2 regions of the Micromonospora sp. LOL_024 genome follow, and region 1 is predicted to be linked to the other one. Evidence: riboswitches for the same ligand, from Rfam matches in the RefSeq annotation. Region 1 holds a riboswitch; the other holds the start of a gene.
The links. Region 1 has a riboswitch for cyclic di-AMP ahead of ACFHWY_RS23115 (coiled-coil domain-containing protein). Riboswitches for the same ligand answer to the same signal wherever they lie in the genome.
Positions count from the first base shown of each region.

Region 1 (7,288 bases):
CCGCCAGCCGACCCGGCCCGCCTCCGCGGCGATGCCCCGGTTGCGCCCGGTCACCCGCCGCAGCAGCCAGTGCCACATCTCCCGGCCGTCCTTCAGTAGGAAGAACAGCAGCACCAAGGCGAGGAGCGCGGACCCGAGGGTCTCGGTCACCAGTTGGGCGCTGGCGACCGGGTCCACCTCCTGCTGGCTGACCGCCTGGCGAAGCTGGGTGAGCAACCCGTCGAGCTCGTCGTCGGTCACCGGCAGGCTGGAGGTGACGAAGTCGCGGGTGCGCCCCAGTCCATCTCCCAGCTGCTCGCCGAGCTCGCTGAACTGACTGGCGGTCATGTTCCACGCCAGCACGCCGACGCCGCCCAGGACCCCGAGCAGCAACAGGACGGTGAGCAGCGCGGCCAGCGCGGCCGGCAGCCGCAGCCGACGCAACGCCAACTGCACCGGGTCGAGCAGCGCGGCGAGGAAGAGGGTGGCGGCCACGGCGATCGCCAGCGGGGTGACCAGCATCGTGATCTGGGCCAACAGGTAGAGCCCGGCGGCGATCACCACCAGGCAGGCGCTCCACACCACCGCGGTGCGGACCAGCCAGGGTAGGGCGGCCCACGTCTGACGTGGTCCGGCGCCTTGGTCCGCTCGCCGGCCGGTCCTACGCCCGGCATTCCCTGCGACCACGTCGGTCCTCCTCGATGTCCGGCGAGGGCGTTACCCGGACGGCGCCCCTCCGACACCGATCCCACGCTAATTCCCACTGAGCGGGGCGGTGGCGGTTCGGCTCAGCAGGGGCTGCGTCCACGCGGTACGGCGGATCAGTACGCGGCGACCGGTGCCCGACCGGCGACGACGGCGGGGATCTCCCGGGTCTGCTCGGCGACGCCGAGCACGGTCAGCGGTAGCACCGACTCCTGTTCCCGCACCGCCGGCAGGAGCGCCGAAACCGTCTCCTCCCGCAGGCTGCGCGCTGCCGCGGCGGCGACCTCCGCGGCTCGCCAGGCGTCCTGTTCCCGTTCCCGGGCCGCCCGCTGGCGGGCCAGGAGGTGGTCGCGTACCGCCCGGTGCAGCAGCAACTCCTGCTCGACCGGGTGCAGCCGGGGATCCCAGCCCCGGTGGGCGAAGACGTCACTGAGTTGCTCCACCGGCAACTCCCGCCGCCAGTACGCGTCCAGGGCGGCCCGGTGCAGCCAGCGCTCGCGGTCGGCGTACTCGGCGGGGGTGCGTGGGGTTCGGGGCAGCGGCATGGCGGCGGCGGTGGAGAGCCGGCGGACGCCGGCCTCCGCCGCTTCGTACGCCTGCCAAGCCTGCTCGGCATCGGCCTGTGCGGCGAGCCACCCGTCGCGGCGTCGTCGCGCCGTCGCGTCGGCCCGGTCGGCGGCCACCACGACCTCCTCGGCCCAGCGATCCTGATCGCGTCGTTCGTCGGTGTGCTCCGAGCGGCTCGGCAGCGCGGCATCCCGGATCCGGGTGCCGGCATCGAAGCGGAGGAGCCGGGGACGCAGCAGCAGGCCGGTGACGGCGAGCATCACCACGCCGAGCAGGCTCAGCCAGATCGCCGCAGCCCGGGGCACGTCGAGCAGGACGGCGGAGAGGGCGTCTTGCATGATCAACACCTCGTGGTCGGATGGAGGGTCGCCGAGTGTCGGTGGAGCCGGGTGTGACGGCTGGTCGGCCAGCGGACCGCGTCGGCGGGTACGCCTCGATCGTGCGTCGGGGGTGTCCGGTGAGCCGCCGGTCAGGCGTCGGGCGGCCCGCGCCGGGTCGGCTCGCCCTCTCCGGTGGTGGAGTGTGGTGCGGCGACGGGCCGGGCCGGGCCGGTGACGACGGCGGCAGCGATGGCGATCGCGGTGCGTGGTGTGGCGACGCCCGTGGCGGGTGCGGCGTCGACGCGCCCGATGCCGGCCGGGGGTGCCACTGTGATCGTCGCCTGCTCGTGCCAGGCCGGAAACTGGTCACCCATCCAGCCGGGCTCGGCGACTCGGGTGGCCACGGTCGGCAGGTCCGCCGCAGTGGGCCGGGTCGGCAGCTCGGCTGCGATCCCACCGACACCGACGGCGAGCACCAGCGCGGCCAGCGCCAGCCGGGTCAGTTCCCGCATCGCGCGCAGCGTCGCCGGCCACATCGGACGGGCGAACGCGAGAGACGGCACCCGTCCAACCTATCCCGCTGTCCGGGATAGTGCACTGCCGCTGACGCCTGCCAGCCGTGAAGCACGACACCTTGTCCGGGTTGGACAGCAGGGCGGTGTCAGCCATGCCGGACCGAGCGGGGTCAGCGGTCAGCGATGCCTGCCACCGGTTCCTCGGCGAAGAGGGCCAGCAGGTCGCCGATGTGACGGTCGGCCTCCGCCGGGTGGCGGAACCGTCCGGCCGGATTGAGGGTGTATTCGTTGCGCCGGCCGACCCGGGTGCGATGCAGATAGCCACCGGCTTCCAGGTCGGCGACGATCGCCTGGGCGGCGCGTTCGGTGACGCCGACCTCGTCCGCGACGTCGCGCAACCGGGCGGTGGGGTTGCGGGCGATGGCGAGTAGCACGTGTGCGTGATTTGTGAGGAAAGTCCAGTTACGAGTGTTCTCCCGCTCGCCGGTGTTCGCCATGTCCGCCATCGTATGACTTCCACTCCCGACGGGGACCGACGGATACATGAAATGCATATCACGCATAGCTTGACGTGCCTTGCGCTGCGTGTGACGGTGGTGGCAGCCCGAGACCAGTGCCGGCCGGGATGACCAGGCAGCCACCGAGAGGCGAGGTGAAGCCGGATGAGTCGACCCGGATCGCTCGGTCCGCAACCAGGGCCCGATCGTGAACTCCTGACCACGGATGTTCCCGGCGCTCCGCAACGGGCGCTCGCCGAACTGATCGCCGGCAACCAGCGGTTCGTCACCGACGCGCTCCGGCACCCCAACCAGAACGCTGGGCGTCGCGCCGCCGTCGCGGGCGAACAGCACCCCTTCGCGGTGATCGTCGGCTGCTCCGACTCCCGGCTCGCTGCGGAGATCATCTTTGATCGCGGGCTTGGTGACCTCTTCGTGGTCCGTACCGCCGGCCACACCGCCGGTCCGGAGGTGCTCGGCAGCGTCGAGTACGCGGTGACCGTGCTGCGTACGCCGCTCGTGGTGGTGCTCGGGCACGACTCGTGCGGTGCCGTGCAGGCGGCGCGCGAGGCGGTGGCCACCGGCACCTCGCCGCCGGGTCACCTGCGGGCCGTCGTCGACGCCGTGGTGCCCAGCCTGCGCCGGGCGCAGCAGGCGGCGGTGACGGACCTGGACGCCATCGTCGAGATCCACATCGCGCAGACCATCGAGGTGATGCTGGAGTCCTCCACGGCACTCGCCGCCGAGGTGGCCTCCGGGCGGTGCGCGGTGGTGGGCATGTCGTACAGGCTGGCCGCCGGTGAGGTCCGCGCGGTGGCCGCCGAGCCCGCCGACCTGGCCGAAGTGGTGGCCGCCGCCTGAGCCGACGAATGGAGGGCCGTCCCGCCCAATGACCGGACGGCCCTCCATTCGTCGCGGAGCGCTCAGAGCAGCGACACGTGTACGTGGTCGGTGTGGTTCGACGGGCCGCTGTAGGAACTCCACCCCGTCGCCGGGAACCAGATCTGCCGGTTCCAGATCACGTAGTAGACACCCAACCGGTCGGCATTACGGACCAGGAAGGCCGCCAGGTTGTTGCCGTAGATCCGGGTGTCGTTGTTGTACCACGGCCTGAAGCCGCTGTTCTGCAGCGACCAGTCACAGGCCCGGCCCTTGGGGTGCTCGAACTTGTCGCCCGGCCGGAAGCAGCCAACGAACCGGTTGAAACCGGCCCGCTTGACCTCCTTGTACATGTGCAGCGTCCGGGGCGTGACGCAACCCGACGTGGTCGGGTCGTTCTGGCTGCACGACTCGGACTTCCAGCCGCCGTCCGACGCCCGGTTCGGCCCCACCCGCGCCACCGGGGAGGTGGCGTCGACCAGGCCGCCGGTGAGGCCCACGCCGCCGACCAGGCGGAGCGACTTCTCCGCCTCGGTCTTCTTGCGGGCCATGTCGTTGGTCAGCTTCTGCTGCTCGCGAACCTCGGTGTCGAGCGCGATCTTGGCCTGCTCGGCGCGGACCTTGATCGCGTTGACCTCGCTGAGCTTCTTGTCGTTGACCAGGTTCAGCTCGTCGAGTGCGGAGGCGCGGCCGATGAACGAGTCGGGGGCGGTGCTCTGTAGCAGCATGGCGATCGCGCCGACCCGGCCCGTGCGGTACGACTGGGTGGCGATCTGGGCGACCTGCGGGGAGAGGGTGTCCAGGTCCGCCTGGGCGCGGCGAACCTCGACCGCGAACTGCAGCTGCCGCTTCTTGGACTTCTCCAACTTGGACTTGGCCTTGGAGTAGTCCCGGTTGGTCGCCTCAATCAGATCGTTGAGCATCGGCGGGTCGTCGTCGTGCTCCGCCGGCTTGGGGTCGTCCGGCGCGGCCACCGCCGGCACCGGGCCGGCGAACACGGCGAACACGGCGAACACGGCCACCACGGGTGTCAACCAGCGGCGTAGGGGTGCCGTCACTGTTTTCCCTTCCATCGACCGCCGACCGGGTTAGCTGACGGGTTCGGGACGGAAGTGGCCCCTACCGCTCTCGCGGATTCACCCCACGTGCCTGGGTCCCCGGCTCGCCTCGCGGCGATTGGGCGGTGGCACCGCAGGCGCCGCTGCGCGCCTTCGGCGGTGACCGGCAGTGAGGTTACCCGAGAGTCCATCTGGGCTTCTACGCCTCGAACCCGGCTAGATGCGTTATTTCGTAATCGCTTTGGGTGACCAGCGACACGGAACTGAGCCGTATCGGCGGGAGCAGTCACGTAGAGGAGTGTCACCATGTGGTGTCCGTGCTCCTGTCCGGGTCGGGCCACCCCGAGCGGGTGGCGGGGGACGTGTTGCGGGTGGGTGGGGTGCTGAGCGCCTGGAGCGCCTCAGCCCGGTCCGTCGCCGGCCGGAGGACTGTGGGGGAGGGGCCGCCGGTGGCCGCGCCGGCCCGACTGAGGTCGGCGGCGCCGGGGCGACCGGCGGTGGTCACCACCGTGGCCAGCGCGGTGGTCAGCGGTACCGCGGCGATCAGCCCAAGAGTGGCGACCACGCTGCGGACGATCTCGGTGGTGAGGAACTCGGTGGTCAGGATCTGGCCCAGTGCGCGGGAGTCCGCGGTGAGCAGGAGCAGCAGCGGCAGCGAGGCGCCGGCGTACGCCAGCACGATGGTGTTGACCACCGAGGCGATGTGCGCTCGTCCGACCCGGGTCGCTGAGCGGTACAGCTCACGGCGGGAGGCGTCGGGGTTGGCCTGGTGCAGCTCGGTGACCGTGGCGGCCTGGGTGACCGTGACGTCGTCGAGCACCCCCAGCGACCCGATGATGATGCCGGCCAGCAGCAGGCCGTGCAGATCGACGTCGGCGCGGAACATGGACAGCGTGGTGGCGTCCTCGCTGCCGAATCCGGTCAGCTGGGTGGCTCCGGTGGCTGCCAACCCGAGCAATCCGGTGATGACCAGACTGCCGAGCGTGCCGAGTACGGCCACCGAGGTCTGCGCGGACACGCCGTGCGTCAGGTAGAGCACCACGAACATGATCAGTGACGCGCCGACGATGGCGACGACCAGCGGCGGCTGGCCGGCGCTGATGCCCGGCAGCACGAAGGTCAGCAGGATGGCGAAGCTTGCCGCCAGACCGCCCAGGGCTGCCAGACCTCGCCACCGCCCGAAGGCGACGATGGCCGCGGCGAAGAGCACCGCCAGCCAGATCAACGGCTTGCCGCGTTGGTGCTCGGCGATGTTGTAGGCGCTGATCGACGGATCCTCCGGGTCGATCAGCGAAACCAGGATGATCTCGTCGTCGACCCCTACCCGGGGCGCCCCGGGGCCGGCCGGAATGGGCGTCTGTACCTCCTGGCCGGCGTCCGGGCCGCTGTCCACCCGGACAGTGACCGTGCCGCACGGCCCTGCCGACGCCGTCGGGCTTCCTTCGGGGGCGGGGGTGGGCGGGCAGGGTTCGGTCACCACCCGGGTGACCGTGCCGTGGTACCGGGGCGTGTCGTCGGCCGAGTCGGGGCGTGGCGCGTCCCGGGGCCAGAGCACGATGGCGGCGACCAGGGTGGCGAGGAAGAGGGGGACCACCGTCACGACGAGGATCCGCCGCACCCTCGGCGGGGTGGGCGGAGCGGAACGGGTGTGATCGGCGCCCATTCAATGTCTCCCAACAATTCCAGAGCTGAGTACGTGCCGTAGGGCGCGAGGGTTCAGTGCGGACGGCCAGCGGGGGCGCCGCGCGGCGCGATCGTCCTGAGCGTGGCGCGGACGCTGCGTACCGTGAGCGGTGGGCCGGCTCCGGCTGGCCACCCCGGATCGGTGGGCGTGCGCTCGGCGGCGGACACGGGCCGCGAAGGCGCGCGGATTTCGGCTGGCCATCGTATGCGAATGGTAGCCAAGCCCGAGATCGGAACGTCGGCTCGCGTGGGTTCGTCGGCGGTTCGCGGCTCCCGCGGCGAGAGCTCGGTCAGCCTCGCTTCAACAGCCGGCCCACGGCGGCCATCATCTCGGTGGCCATCTCGTCGGCTCGACCCTCCGCGGCACCTTCGTGCAGGCAGTGTCGGGCGTGTCCGTCGAGCAGGCCGAGGGCGACCTTGTCCAGGGCGGCCTGGACAGCGGAGATCTGGGTGAGCACGTCAATGCAGTAGCGATTCTCGTCGACCATCTTCTCGACGCCACGCACCTGGCCCTCGACGCGCCGCAGCCGGGCGAGCAACTGGTCCTTGCTGGCGGTGTAGCCACGGATCGGCGCGGGTGTGGTCATGGCGACAAGGATAACCTACCCCTGGGGGGTATGGTACGGTGCTCTCGCGGATACCCCTGCCGGGTATCCGCGACCACATTGCGCCACCCGTCGTCGGCGGGTGCGGAAGGAGATTCGGATGGTCACCGCCACGTACCAGGTGCAGGGCATGACCTGCGGGCACTGCGTCAGCGCGGTCAGCGCGGAGATCGGCGCGATCCCCGGCGTGCGGGACGTCGAAGTCGAGCTGACCGCCGGCCGGGTCACCGTCGCCAGCGACGAGCCGCTGAGCGACGACGCGGTGCGCGCGGCCGTCGACGAGGCCGGATACGAGCTGGCCGGCGCCTGAGGCGGCCGACGGGCGAAATCGAGGTGTCACGATGAACACGGCGATCAAGCTGAGTGGCTTCGCGTTCGGCCTCGCGGCGGTGTTCGGCGCGGCGTACGGCGCGGGCCAGGCGACCGGGCCGATCGCCCCGGTCGTCACCGGCCACGACGCGGACGCCACCGGCGACCCGG
Region 1 is NZ_JBHMIS010000030.1:29,783-37,070, reverse strand. Features, by position in the region: gene ACFHWY_RS23140 (AI-2E family transporter) at 1-666, opposite strand, end outside; gene ACFHWY_RS23135 (hypothetical protein) at 801-1,589, opposite strand; gene ACFHWY_RS23130 (hypothetical protein) at 1,721-2,134, opposite strand; gene ACFHWY_RS23125 (helix-turn-helix transcriptional regulator) at 2,257-2,592, opposite strand; gene ACFHWY_RS23120 (carbonic anhydrase) at 2,749-3,444, shown strand; gene ACFHWY_RS23115 (coiled-coil domain-containing protein) at 3,507-4,520, opposite strand; cyclic di-AMP (ydaO/yuaA leader) riboswitch at 4,524-4,655, opposite strand; gene ACFHWY_RS23110 (YibE/F family protein) at 4,822-6,183, opposite strand; gene ACFHWY_RS23105 (metal-sensitive transcriptional regulator) at 6,494-6,790, opposite strand; gene ACFHWY_RS23100 (heavy-metal-associated domain-containing protein) at 6,909-7,118, shown strand; gene ACFHWY_RS23095 (hypothetical protein) at 7,150-7,288, shown strand, end outside.

Region 2 (7,288 bases), on a different contig from region 1:
ACTGGAGAACCTCTTCCTGGTGCAGGCGTGGGATCCTCGGCCCGGCTACTTCTACAGTGTCAACAACGTGAGCTGGTCGCTATCCTGCGAACTGTTCTTCTACCTGTGCCTGCCACTGGCGCTGCCGGCGGTACGCAGGGCGCGGCCCTGGATGCTGTGGGCCGCGGTGATCGCGGTGCCGTTGCTGATCGTGGCGCTCTGGCCGGGGCAGACGCTGGTGCCGGAGCAGGGCCGGTGGTGGTTCGCCCAGGTGTTTCCACTGGTCCGGTCCCTGGAGTTCTGGCTGGGGGTGGCCGCGGCCGAGCTGATGCTGCGCGGGCGCTGGCGGGGTCCCCGGCTTCCCCTCGCCAGCCTGATCTTCGTCGCGACCTGGACAGCGGCGGCCCTCTGGATCCGGGCCGAACTCTGGGCGGCGCTGCTGTCGGTGGCGTACGTCCTGGTCATCGCCGCGGCGGCGGACGCCGACGTGCACGGGCGGCGTTCACCGCTGCGCTCGCGCCCGATGGTCTGGCTCGGCGAGGTCTCCTTCGCCTTCTACCTGGTGCACGTGTTCGTGATCATGACGATTCTGCGGCTGACCGGGGACTGGGGGACCGGGCTGCCCGGTTGGTGGGGTCCACTCGCCGTGATCGGCCTCCTCCTGCTCACCCTGGCGCTGGCCGCGTTGCTGCACCGGTACGTGGAACAGCCGATGATGCGCCGGTTGGCGCCGACCCGTAAGGCGCCGGGTGGTGCGCAGCGACCGTCGGCGCCGGGTGGACCGTCCGCCGGCGTGCTGCCGTGACAGCGGGCGCCGCCGGGTGGCAGGGACCGACGGCCAACGCTGAGCAGGGGCCGGACCGTCCATCCCGGACGGTGAGTCGCAGGGGGCTGAACTGCGGAGATTGGCGTCAGCCTGGGCGGCGCGCCGAACAGTCCGACACGCCCGCGCACGGTGTTGATCGGGCGGTCCTGGCGGTAGCGTGACCATGTGCCTCCCGTCGCGCTCGCCTGTCCCCTGTGGTGGCTGGCGCGCTGGGCCGCGCGGCTGCTGACCGGGTTCGCGGTCGCCGCCGCCTTCACCCTCGGCGCCAGTGCCGCGCCCACCGGGTCCGCTGGCGCCGCGCCGGCCTGGGCCAACGGGCCTGCTGAGGCCGCGCCGGCCTGGGCCGCTGACGCCGCGCCCGAGCAGCGCACCGTTGCCAGAACCGTCCGGCCGCCGGTCGACACCACGTCGCCACCGGCCTTCGCCGGATCGGGCCTCGCCGCGCCCGACGACCTTACCGCTCCCACGACGCCGATCGTGCTGGACGCCGGAGAGTGCGCCGATCTGACCGGCGTGCCCGCGACGCCGCCGCTGACTGCCGGGCGATCCGGGCTGAGGGTGCTCGGAAAGGCCGGTTCCGGCGTCGTGCCGGCCCCGGCGGCCGTCGTCGCCGGCACCCGGGCGGCGCGCGCACCTCCGCAAGCCTGATCCGACGACCGTTGCGTCCTGGTCCGGACGCCCGGACATCGCACCCGTCCTGAGCCTCTACCCGGCCCGCCGCCGCTCGCGCGGTCCGGGCCGGTGGCTCGACTTCCCTGTCGTGGCCGCGCCACGACGATCCGCTGCCGGACGGCCGCCGTCGCCGTTCCGATCTCCCGCGAGGTACGACATGGAGCAGACCGTCCTCTACCAGTTCCTGATCGAGGTGCCCCGGGCCGCCGCCATCTGGTCGGTCCTGCTCGTGCTCGCGCTGGGCGTGCTCGCGGCGCTGGTCGCGCGCCCCGAGCAGGCCGAGCTGACCGAGCCGACCGGGCTGGGCGTGCCGGCCGGGGAGCCCGCCGACGGGGCCGAGGACCGCGCCGCGACCGAGCCGGCCGATCTGCGCCGCTACGCCGGGGAGGTGGCGGTCGCGGCAGCCGGCGCCGCGCAGAACGTAGAGCGGCGGCGTGCGGCGTGGCGGACCGCCCAGACGGAGCTGGACCGTGCCTGGGCCGCGTACGACGAGGCGGAGTCCGAGGTCCGCCGGCTGGCCGGCACCGTCGGGCTGCCGACTCCGCGCACGTCGCACACGCCGGTCGAGTACGCGGCCCGGGAGCGTTGGCTGCACCGCGCCGCGATGGCTGCCCACTGGCGCGGCGATCTGACCGCCCGGCAGTTGACCGACGTGCTGGCGCGCCGGGCCGGCTGGGATCCCCGGCGCCACCCGGCCGAGCAGGAGGTGATCCTCGCCCGGGTGGTGTGTGACAGCCGCCTGGCCGCCTACCGGGTCGCCGCCGGGCGGGAGCGCGACCTGTGGCGGGCGGTGGAGTTCGCGACCGATTCGGCCCGCGCCCTCTCGGCCGAGGCGTACGCGGCCGTGGCGCGGCTCAGTCCGCACCGGGTGCCCGCCCTGCGCCGGGCCACCGTCGGTCGCCCGGCGGCGGTTCCCCGCTGGCGGCCCGCCCGGCTGGGCTGAAATTCCGTGAGCCGGGTCACACGGCCCCCGAATTCGGTCACTGCGCGTAGTCGGGCCGATTGTTGCAGCAATCTCCGCCGGCATTGTCCGGGCACCGTCCGGTTGTCCCCGAACGTGCCCGGAATTCCATCAGTGCCATTGAGCGACGCCAGTCCCCGGATACCCGGAAATCGTTTTGCTGGATCATGTTTGAGCAGCTCAGGACGGGTTGGCTTCGACGTGACCGGCCAGTAGTGTCAGCGCGTCCGGTGCGGTAACCGATCGCAACAGGCGACGCCGCACCGACCCGCTCAATCGTGATCTCACGAACCGGGGACCCACTGCACCACTGGGGTGAATCCGCGAATCCTCGCGGTAGGGCGACTTCCCGCCCGAATCCGTCAGCTAACCCGGTCGGCGGTGTCGGAAGGAGTTTCCACCTCGTGCAATCCGTTGTGATCCCCCTGTTGTTCCCCCGCCTCCACGGCACCACGGTGCCCGCGCTCGCCGGCCTGGTTGCCGCGAGCTGACCACCGGTCACCGTCGCCGCCCGGTTTCCCGGCGCACCCCTGGAACGGCCCAACCCGCTCACCGGGTGGTCGTCGGTACCTCCATGCCGACCTGACCGCCGGAGCCGGTATCCGTTCTCCCCTCAGCCTGTGGAGGTACCCGTGAAGCACACCCTCTCCCGCCAGCTCCGACGGCTGGCCAGGGAACGCCCGTACCAGATCGCCGCCGCGTCCGCCGCCGCGCTCGTGCTGGCGACCGGCACCGGTGCCGCGGTCGCCGGCACCGAGGAGGACCCGGCCGCCGCGCACACCACGACCGCCGTGGCCGAGCTGCGCGGCGACACCGTGGCGTCGCGCGACCAGAGTCGGGCCGCGGCCACCCCGTCGGGCGTCGCGCCGAACAGTGCCGCACCGAGCAGTGCCGCGCCGGCCACCACCACCGCCTCCCCCTCGCCGAAGCCCACCTCGGCGGCCCCTGACCCCGATGTGACAAGCAAGAAGGCGGCGCCGAAGCCACCGGAGTCGAAGACCCTCAAGTACGCCCACCAGGCCCAGATCAACGGCTACTACTGCGGCCCCGCCGCGGTACGCAACGCGCTCAGCGCCGCCGGTGTCGAGCGCGGCCAGGACGCCCTGGCCGCCCAGCTCGGCACCACGTACGCCGGCACCAACTCGGCCGAGGACACCACCCGGGTGTTGAACGCCGTCGTCGAGGGCAGCCCGTACCAGACCACGATGATCCGTGGCGGCGCGGCCACCCCGGCCCAGATGGACCAGCTCCAGGCGGACGTGGTCGCCGCCGTCACCGAAGGGCGGGGCGTCGTGGTGAACGTGGCCGGCAGCGTCACCGACACCGACGGCCGCTGGCACTCCTTCCCTGGCGGCCACTACGTCGCCGTGGTCGGCTACAAGGACGGCGGCCGGCTGGTGCGAATCGCCGACTCGGCCGACGCCTCGTACCCGTCGTACTGGGTGAGCACCATCGATCTCGCCAACTGGGCCGCCACCCGCGGCTACTCGGCCTGATCCGCAGTTAGCAAACGCGGAAGCCCTCGGCCGGACGGCCGAGGGCTTCCGCGTCGGGTACGTCAGGCGCGCGGGTCGTGCTGCTTCGCCAGGCCGACGAAGCTCGCCCAGGCGGCGGGGGCGAAGGCCAGCGTGCCGCCGTCGCGGTCCTTGGTGTCGCGCACCAGCACGACGCCGGTCAGGTTGTCGGCGACCTCCACGCAGTCGTTGCCGCTGGAGCCGCTGCAGGTGGACTTGCGCCAGGTCGCGCCGTTCAGATCCATGGCTTCACAACATCCTTCATGCGCTCGATCGACTGGCGGCCGGACAGTGCCTCGTTGCGCACCGTCTCCCACTTCGACAGCAGGACACTCAGGTCGTCGTCCTTGTCGACCAGGACGCCGCCGAGTTGGGTGTCCAGATTACCCACCCAGCCGCCGTCCGCGCCCCTCGCCAGGATGAAGGGGCCGGTCAGTCCATCGTGCATGGCGACGCCGGTGGGCACCAGGTGCACGCTGATGTTGGGCCGGGAGGCCAGCGCCATGAGGTGGTGCACCTGCTCGACCAGCACGTCCTTCAGGTCCTCGTCGACCCGCCGCAGCACCACCTCGTCGATCACCGCGAGGAGCTGGGGCGGGTCCTCCTGCTCCAGCACCGCCTGGCGGGCAATCCGGTTGGCCAGCCGACGCTCCACCCCCGCCTCGGTCAGCGCGGCGTCGGTCCGGATCACCGCGCGGGCGTAGCGCTCGGTCTGGAGCAGCCCCGGCACCATCGTCGGCTGGTAGCAGCGGAGCTGCCGGGCGTTGCGTTCGGCCTCCAGGTAGGGCAGGAACCACGCGGGCTGGCGCAGCACCTCGGCCGTGCGCAGCAACTCCTCGAACATGCCCCCGGTCTCCAGGACCTCGTCTGCCCGCTTCGCGTACGGCCGGTCGAGGGCTCGGGTGCCTACCTCCACAGCGGACACCAGCGACGCCGAATAGTTCGCACGCCGGCCGAACTCCTCCTGGTTCATGCCCGCTGCGGTGCGCAGCCGGCGAAGCTGCGCGCGGATCAACTCGTGCAGGTCGGAATGCTGATCGCGTTCCATGTCCCCTCCACCGGGCTTGTCAAGACCGCCAAGGTGCCACCAGGGACCGGACCGGGGGCACCAAGACCGCCCTGGCCAGCGTCGGTGCCTTCCGACAGTAGTGCCGTCCTCACCAGACTGTCACGCAGCGGTGCCGCTCCCATCCAGACAGGGACGGGGTGGTTCTGCTCCGGGGCTGCCCGTGCACCTCCCCTGTGCGGGGGCGGCCCCCTCCGAACGCTGACTGGAGGCCGATGTGCGTACCCCCTGCTCCCTGGTGTCGGTGCCCGCCGAACGGCGACCGGAGGTGATCACCACCCGGCTGTCGGCGCCGGGCCGTGGTCCTCGCCCGCAGCGCCCGCACGCCGTCGGCACCGACGTCCCGCACACCCCGCTGCGACCGATGTGGTGCTGCCGGGCCGACGGGCAGCCCTGGCCCTGCGGGGAGGCCCGGCTGTTGCTGCGGGTCGAGTACGACGGGAACCTGCCCGGGCTGTCGATCTACCTCGTCGGCCTGATGTACGAGGCCATCCGGGACCTCTACCAGCTCAACCCGGCTGACGGGCCGACGCCGGCCGCCCTGTTCGACCGGTTTCTCGCCTGGGCGGCACCCCGCCGCCACCCATGATCACGCCGGGATCGAGCGGCCCTGCTCGGCCCGTGCGACCACTCGTTCCAGGATCGAGCCGGAGCCACCCACGCCGGGGCGGTGGTTGTTACGGTCGACGCCCCGATCGGCGAGAGGGCGGTGAGCGGGTATGCGGGTGACGATGACGAGTGTCGCGGCCCGGCCCGGCCGGGTGAACGAGGACTTGCGGGCGTCCGACCACCATGAACTTTTCGGCCGGGATGTCGACCCCGGCCCGGGCGTACCGGTCGACGGCCGCCTCGCTGGCGACGAAGATCCGGTCGAAGATGGCCGAGACCGGGTTGGCGCTGGGTGCCTTGTCGCTGTCGCCGTGGTGCAGCTGGACGTGGGTGAGGTGGGTGAAGCGGATGCAGTGGCTGTTCTTCGCGCCGTGGTTGACGTAGAACGCCACCCCCTCGCCGAAGCCCACCTCGGCAGCACCGGACCCCGATACGACCAGCAAGAGGCGGCACCCAAGCCGCCCGCGTCCAAGACTCTCAAGTACGACCACCAGGCCCAGACGAACGGCTACTACTGCGGGCCAGCCGCCGTACGTAACGCGCTCAGCGCCGCCGGCGTCGAGCGCAGCCAGGACGCCCTGGCCGCGCAGCTCGGCACCACGTACGCCGGCACCAACTCGGCGCAGGACACCACCCGCGTCCTGAACGCCGTCGTCGAGGGCAGCCCATACGAGACCACGATGATCCAGGGCGGCGCGGCCAACCCGGCCCCGATGGACCAGCTCCAGGCGGACGTGGTTGCCGCCATCGCCGAAGGGCGGGGCGTCGTGGTGAACGTGGCCGGCAGCGTCACCGACACCGACGGCCGTTGGCACTCGTTTCCCGGTGGCCACTACGTTGCCGTGGTCGGCTACGAGGACGACGGCCGGCTGGTGCGAATCGCCGACTCGGCCGACGGCCCCGGTCGACGCGGTGCGCCATGCGCGCCGCATCCGTCGAGGTGGACTCGCATGAACACTCGTCGTCGGCGGCGGGTGGCGGCGGGTGCGGGCGGGTTGCCGCCCGCACCCGCCGCCGCCTGGTGTGGCGCCACTGTGGCGGCGGAGCCGGATCAGGGGATCAGCACCGTTCCCACCTGAGATTGAACAGGGTGTCGACATCGCCCTCGGTCGTCGTCATCGACATGCTGGCGCTTGAGCCTCCGGTGCTGGTGTCCACTCTCAGTTCGGTGTTGACGTTCAGCACCCGCTGCTGGCCGCACGGTACGTAGACCAGCACGGGGGCCACATCCGACGTTCTCCAGTAGCCGTTGTACGGCCCGGTGAACGTCGCGTCGGTGTGGCTCGTCTCGGACGAGCCCTGCCAGTAGTAGCTCGTGCGTTGCCGGCCCGTCGCTCCGGTGGGGATCCGGGCCCGGCCACGGTAGTCGGCTGCGGCGACGGCGATGGTCCAGCCCGCCGGGACGCTGACCAGCAGGCCGAGCTGGCAGTTCTTCCGGCCGGCAGTCACCTCGCTGCCACGGCCGGCCGTGGCGACGAAGTCGTGGTACCGGATCCGAAAGCCGGTGTTGTCGGGGTGCGCGACCACCCGGGCCGTACCGGGCGCACAGCCCGAGCCGTTGGCCGCCACCACCTCGACGGTGATCTCGCTGGACGGCGGTGCGGTGGATGCGGCCGGAGCGGCGTGGGCCGGCGTGGACAGGGACAACGCGAGAACCGTGC
Region 2 is NZ_JBHMIS010000022.1:66,504-73,791, forward strand. Features, by position in the region: gene ACFHWY_RS20640 (acyltransferase family protein) at 1-784, shown strand, start outside; gene ACFHWY_RS20645 (hypothetical protein) at 971-1,453, shown strand; gene ACFHWY_RS20650 (hypothetical protein) at 1,635-2,420, shown strand; cyclic di-AMP (ydaO/yuaA leader) riboswitch at 2,698-2,834, shown strand; gene ACFHWY_RS20655 (C39 family peptidase) at 3,059-3,934, shown strand; gene ACFHWY_RS20660 (DUF397 domain-containing protein) at 3,997-4,197, opposite strand; gene ACFHWY_RS20665 (helix-turn-helix domain-containing protein) at 4,188-5,000, opposite strand; gene ACFHWY_RS20670 (hypothetical protein) at 5,287-5,607, shown strand; partial or broken gene ACFHWY_RS20675 (CDP-glycerol glycerophosphotransferase) at 5,789-6,019, opposite strand; partial or broken gene ACFHWY_RS20680 (C39 family peptidase) at 6,012-6,523, shown strand; gene ACFHWY_RS20685 (DUF4360 domain-containing protein) at 6,687-7,288, opposite strand, start outside.
Region 2: it holds a riboswitch for cyclic di-AMP, as region 1 does, so the genes downstream of both, ACFHWY_RS20655 (C39 family peptidase) here and ACFHWY_RS23115 (coiled-coil domain-containing protein) in region 1, are expected to answer to the same signal.